Regions from separate parts of the Vibrio hippocampi genome, predicted to be linked through region 2. Evidence: riboswitches for the same ligand, from Rfam matches in the RefSeq annotation. Region 2 holds a riboswitch; the other holds the start of a gene.
The links. Region 2 has a riboswitch for lysine ahead of lysC (lysine-sensitive aspartokinase 3). Riboswitches for the same ligand answer to the same signal wherever they lie in the genome.
Positions count from the first base shown of each region.

Region 1 (3,423 bases), 740 kb from region 2:
CCGTTGGACTATTTATGGCAGGTTACACAGAAGATAGTGCTAAACGAGAAACGTCGTTGCCATTACTTCCGGGTAATATTGCCGAGTTCAACCGTTTTGAATTTAGTCGCCCGGCATTAAGAGCAGAGTGTGAAGAACCACTAAAGGTTTATTCACATATTGCGCCTTATATGGGTGGACCGGAAAAAATTAAAAATACCAATGGTGCAGGGGATGCAGCATTGTCGGCACTGTTGCATGATATGGCGGCGAACAAATACCACAGAGGTAATGTGCCTAATTCAAGCAAACATCAACATTCGTTCATTACTTACTCATCATTTTCTCAAGTCTGCAAATATGCCAACCGAGCGAGTTATGAAGTTTTGGTTCAGCATTCCCCTCGTTTATCTCGCGGATTACCAGAGAGAGAAGACAGCCTTGAAGAGGCTTATTGGGAAAGATAAAAATTGCAAAGATAAAAAAAGCGCCGAAAGGCGCTTTTTTTTCACTTGTAAAAGTGAGATTAGATCTCGAACTCTTCTAAAGACTTACCTGCATCAAGCTGAGTTTGAATTGCAGAAGGTGTACGACCTTGACCCGTCCAAGTTTTTTCTTCGCCGTTTGCATCAATATATTTATATTTAGCAGGACGAGGAGCGCGCTTAGATTTACCTTTAGATTTGCTTTCGCCAGCAAGCGCCGCAATAAGGTCTTCAACATCAATACCATCTTTAGCGATCATTTGCGCGTATTCGCTTAATTTAGCTTCGCGTTCTTCTTTAGCTGCACGTTCTTCCGCTTCAGATTCTTGTCTTTCGCTAACAACAATCGTTAACTTCTCAAGAGCTTCTTCTAATTGCTCAAGAGTCAGTTCACGAGAAAAAGCACGAAGGCTACGGATATTTAGTAGAGTTTTAGTTAATTCAGACATGTGAATTCCCATCTTTAATATTAGGTTATTGGTTAATAATAAACTCGAAGTTTAGCTATGACAATATTTATTGCTTAATTATATGCGAATTTCTAATTATTGGTTACAAATTGGAGATCAAAACAGTCTCATTAATGATAACGGTGTTTTATAGGAAGACAATCTTAGTATTAATTAGTTCCAATGATGAGTAATAGCGATTAAAAAATTTTCAACAGAATGTGTTTGCCGTTGCATATACAGTTAAGTGGCAATGAGGATTATCTGAACGAGATGTCATTTCAAAGGAAGTATGCGGCCAACATTGAGCTATTAACATAAATAGGATTAATGGAACGTAGGGTATAAATAGTCGCCATAATCACATGCAACGGTTATAGAGAAATGATTGAAATATTTAGTTACATCTAAATGACCAGCTAATGTCATGGCAGGGTCAGGAATTAGTCAACTTTATTTAATGTACTGACAATTATAAATTAATTTGCATAAGGGAATAGGTGACCGTTTTCTTATTTTTTGCTGATAAACGCATTTTATCTACTTAATTGTTAACGGAAACGATTAAAACTCATCACAACATTCACAAAATTCCATCAATTTTTGTGTTGCAATTGACTTTTCGGTAAGTAGAATAACGCCCACCTAGTGCAAAGGTGAGATTTTTCTATCGTCATTTTGTTTTAATGTAGTGAAAAATCTTGCTTTTGATGTAGAGGTGCGATTGTGAAAAGTCCTTGTCGTTGGGGTGATGCCAATGAACGACAACAAAAGGCTCAGTCGCCGAAGTGAGAATTGTCCATCAAACATTCTTGCTGGGGTTGTATCCGAAAGGAGCAACACTGCCATAGTCTATTATTTGTTAAACTATGGAGCGCTACTGTAGGGTTGGGTGAAGTGTTCACTTCCCTTTCGCTTAGTTCAACATTTGTGTACTGACTTTGATGGTACACATGTCTGCAGTAGATCTCTAACCAACCTGAAAACTGGTTTTTGAAGATCATGAATTTAATCGATTTTGCTACCTCCCCAATGTCATTGCTACCTCCGATCGTAGCTCTTGGCCTTGCTATTATCACTCGCCGCGTTCTGCTTTCTTTGGGCGTGGGTATCCTACTTGGTGCACTTTTACTCCAAGACTTTTCGTTCGCTAACTCAGCTCAGTACATTTTTAATACCGTCTCGGGCGTTATCGTTGAAGATGGCGGTCTAAACATGTGGAATATGAGCATCGTAGGCTTCCTATTATTGCTTGGTATGATGACTGCGCTGTTAACTTTATCTGGCGGCACCAAGGCGTTTGCTGAATGGGCTCAGGCTCGTGTTAAGAGCAAGCGAGGCTCAAAGTTGCTTGCGGCATTCTTAGGCGTATTTATTTTCGTCGACGATTACTTTAATAGCTTGGCAGTCGGTGCGATTTCTCGCCCTGTGACGGATCGCTTTTATGTTTCTCGCGCCAAACTTGCTTATATCTTAGATTCCACCGCAGCACCAATGTGTGTTCTGATGCCTGCTTCGAGTTGGGGCGCCTACATCATGACGATTGTCAGCGGTATCCTAGTGGCGCATGGCATTACTGAGTATTCGGCGATTGGTGCCTACGTGCGTATCATTCCGATGAACTTCTATGCGGTGTTTGCGTTGCTGATGGTGTTTGCGGTTGCGTGGTTCCAACTTGATGTGGGTCCAATGCGTAAGCACGAGCTTCAAGCCAAGAAAGGTCACGGTTTTGATAATGATAAAGAAACCGATACTCAAGAAGCCCATGAATTGAACGAAGAGTTGGATATTAAAGAGAGTGATTTTGGCTCGGTATCCGATCTTATTCTGCCTATTTTGGTTCTGATTGGCGCGATGATTGTTGCTATGCTGTTCACTGGCGGTCAAGCGTTAGCAGCGGATGGCATTGCCTTCAATCTTCTGGGTGCTTTTGAGAACACCGATGTTGGTACTTCCCTCATTTATGGTGGTAGCGCAGGTTTGCTTACCGCTGTTGCGACCGTGGTTAGACAAAAACTGGCATTGAAAGATGTTGCCATGACGATGTGGATTGGTGCGCGTTCAATGTTTGGCGCCATCTTGATTCTGTTCTTTGCTTGGTCAATTGGCTCTGTTATTGGCGATATGAAGACTGGTGCTTACCTATCTTCAACCGTTCAAGGTAACATCGACATTCATTGGCTGCCTGTGATTCTATTCTTGTTGTCGGGCTTTATGGCATTCGCAACCGGCACTTCGTGGGGTACGTTTGGTATCATGCTGCCGATTGCTGGCGATATGGCCGGGGCGACGGATATTGCCATGATGCTACCGATGTTAAGTGCAGTATTAGCGGGTTCGGTATTTGGTGACCACTGTTCGCCGATTTCTGATACCACTATCTTGTCATCGACGGGTGCGCGCTGTAATCATATTGACCACGTTTCGACGCAGTTGCCTTATGCGCTATCGGTCGCGTTGGTGTCTTGTATTGGTTTTATCACGTTAGGTATGACGACTTCAGTTGCTAT
Region 1 is NZ_CAKLCM010000002.1:1,478,862-1,482,284, reverse strand. Features, by position in the region: gene L9Q39_RS08985 (inosine/guanosine kinase) at 1-446, shown strand, start outside; gene L9Q39_RS08980 (H-NS family histone-like protein) at 506-913, opposite strand; lysine riboswitch at 1,619-1,801, shown strand; gene L9Q39_RS08975 (Na+/H+ antiporter NhaC family protein) at 1,916-3,423, shown strand, end outside.
Region 1: another riboswitch for lysine. It lies ahead of L9Q39_RS08975 (Na+/H+ antiporter NhaC family protein); the one in region 2 lies ahead of lysC (lysine-sensitive aspartokinase 3).

Region 2 (3,423 bases):
TGGTACCGATGCACTGCGCTTTACTCTAGCGGCGATGGCTTCTACTGGTCGTGATATCAACTGGGATATGAAACGTCTAGAGGGTTATCGTAACTTCTGTAACAAGCTTTGGAATGCGAGCCGTTATGTATTGATGAACACAGAAGAGCAAGATTGTGGCTTCCCATCTACAAACGGACAGGGTAGCGACATTGAGTTCTCGCAAGCGGATAAATGGATCGAGTCCCAGTTTGAGCTTGCAGCGAAGGAGTTTAACAACCACATCGACAACTACCGTCTCGATATGGCTGCGAACACCATTTATGAGTTCATCTGGAACCAATTCTGTGACTGGTATCTAGAGCTAACCAAACCCGTATTATGGAAAGGGACAGAAGCACAGCAGCGCGGTACGCGTCGTACCCTGATCACGGTGCTAGAAAAGACGCTACGCTTGGCACATCCTGTATTGCCATACATCACCGAAACTATCTGGCAGAGCATTAAGCCGCTGATAGACGGTGTTGAAGGCGATACGATTATGCTACAAGCCCTTCCTCAATATCAAGAAGCTAACTTCAGCCAAGAAGCGCTTGATGACATTGAGTGGGTTAAAGCCTTTATCACTAGTATCCGTAACCTAAGAGCCGAGTACGATATTGCTCCAAGCAAGCCACTTGATGTGATGCTAAAAGTCGCAGATGAGAAAGATGCTGCTCGCCTTGAAGCAAACAAAGCGGTATTGGTTTCACTGGCTAAGCTTGAGACCATCAAGGTTCTGTCTGCCGGCGAAGAAACGCCAGCGTGTGCAACTGCGTTGGTCGCTAAATCTGAGCTGATGATCCCAATGGCGGGCCTGATTGACAAAGATGCCGAGCTAGATCGCTTAAGCAAAGAGATTGCCAAAACTCAAGGCGAGATCAAACGTATCGCAGGTAAGTTAGGTAACGAAGGTTTTGTTGCCAAAGCACCTGAAGCTGTTGTGGCTAAAGAGCGTGAAAAGCTTGAAGGCTACAAAGATACGTTAAGCAAGCTTGAAGAACAGAAAGTGACGATTGCGGCGCTATAATCTTCAGCCTTAAACAAAACAACAAACCGAGAGCCAAAAGCTCTCGGTTTTTTTTCAGCTAAATTCAGTACAAAATATCTAGCACGGATTATTGACATTTCACGACGAAACACGTTGAATGGTGAAGCTATCAAGCAGAAGAGGAGCACTGCCCAGGCAGGTAATATGTGGAGCCACAACTCCAATACCTATTATCTATGGGGAGCAGTGCCGAGATGGACTAGAATTGTCGGTTTTAGTTTGTCGGTTAAACGGGCTGAATCCCTTTAACTGTCACCAACCTATTGGTGAGGAGCTTCTGAGGTCTATTGTTACTTTCTTATTCCTCTGCTCTAATTTCTCTTCAAACATCGGATGTTGGGCTATAAGCCCGCTTTAATTTTTGGAATTCTTGGAGAAACAGTGTGAGCGCATTCAATGTCGCTAAATTTGGTGGAACTAGCGTCGCCAACTTCGAAGCAATGAGCCGTTGTGCAGAAATCATCGAAAACAACCCACAAACAAGACTCGTTGTTAGCAGCGCCTGCTCAGGCGTCACCAATATTTTGGTCGAACTTGCTAATGGTGTAAAAGACGATGTACGTCGTGCCGAACTCATTAAGCAATTAAAACACATTCACTACAACATCATGGGGCAGCTATCTGATGCGAGCGCCATTGAAGCTCGCGTTGACGCTTTAATTGATAAGGTTGCTACCCTATCTGAAGCGGCTTGCATTGATGCGACCGCAAAGCTTACTGATCATCTTGTTGCCTGCGGTGAACGCATGTCGACACATATACTTTCCCGATTGATGCAAGAACGAGGTATCAACGCGGTACGCTTCGATATTCGCGAAGTTCTAAAAACAGACAGTGACTTTGGTAAAGCAGAGCCTAACCTTGAAGCCACCAGAGCAGCAGCAGAACATAAACTGGTTCCTCTTTGCAATGAGCATGTTGTCGTGACACAAGGATTTATTGGTTCTGACGATGAAGGCGATACTACAACGCTTGGGCGTGGTGGCAGTGACTATAGCGCAGCTCTTATTGCCGAAGCGGTGCAAGCTTCCGGTCTAGAGATTTGGACCGATGTTCCGGGGATCTATACCACGGACCCACGAATTGCGCCTAACGCTCGTCCAATTCCGGAAATTAGCTTTAGTGAAGCTTCAGAGATGGCAAACTTCGGTGCAAAAATTCTGCATCCGTCGACGCTACTCCCTGCTCTTCGCCATCAAATCCCAGTTTTTGTCGGCTCTTCTAAAGCGCCTCGAGAAGGGGGAACTTGGGTCAAGCAAAGTGTACAAAGTGCGCCGCTATTTAGAGCGTTAGCACTACGCAATAACCAAACCATGGTGACACTGCGTAATCCTAAGATGTTCCAAGCGTATGGCTTCTTAGCGGATGTATTCACGGTACTCGCTAAACATAAAATCTCTGTTGACCTGGTGACGACATCAGAAGTCAGCGTGTCCTTAACCTTGGATCAAACCGATACCGCTGGCGGTGCACCACAACTGCCTCAAGCCACTCTAGAAGAGCTACAACAACTGTGCACCGTTGAAGTAAAGCAAGGACTCAGCCTAATTGCACTGATCGGCAATAACATGAGTGAAACCAAAGGATCGGCGGCTGAAGTATTCGATACATTAGACGACTTTAATATTCGCATGATTTGCTACGGAGCAAGCCCTCATAATCTCTGCTTCTTACTCGATGAACAAGAGGCTAAGCAAGCGGTGAAAGCACTCCATGAAGAGCTTTTTGAATAGTCAGAGTTAGTTTGGAATACGACAAGGGCAGCATTAAGCTGCCTTTTTTATTGCTCTGTGATTTGTTAAAGCGAGTGTATAGCTTGCTTGAGGTAGGGTCATTCCTTCGAAAGAATGATGGTGATAGGAAATAGGTGCTAGGCAGTAGGCAAGGTATCGAGTGGGTGGTGAATGTTAGGGTTTCAGCAACTATCGGAAGGGCATTTTCTATTGGCTGGTGGATACAAACAACAGACACGAAAAAGCCCTAGCATTGCTGCTAGGGCTTTTTCTAAATAAATGGCGGAGTGGACGGGACTCGAACCCGCGACCCCCGGCGTGACAGGCCGGTATTCTAACCAACTGAACTACCACTCCGCAGTGGTACTATCTAAAGTCTGACCAAAAAAGGGCTTTAAATAGACAATGTTTAAAGCCTGGCGATGACCTACTCTCACATGGGGAAGCCCCACACTACCATCGGCGCTGTTTCGTTTCACTTCTGAGTTCGGAATGGAGTCAGGTGGGTCCAAAACGCTATGGTCGCCAAGCAAATTCTTGCTTACTTTCAGCTTTAAAAAAGCTAAAGGTAAAAATCTGGAAAGCTGATTAAGTTCTCACACATTCAATCTGTTCTTGCTT
Region 2 is NZ_CAKLCM010000002.1:2,214,613-2,218,035, forward strand. Features, by position in the region: gene L9Q39_RS12265 (valine--tRNA ligase) at 1-1,048, shown strand, start outside; lysine riboswitch at 1,179-1,354, shown strand; gene lysC (lysine-sensitive aspartokinase 3) at 1,453-2,802, shown strand; tRNA gene L9Q39_RS12275 (tRNA-Asp) at 3,083-3,159, opposite strand; rRNA gene rrf (5S ribosomal RNA) at 3,217-3,332, opposite strand.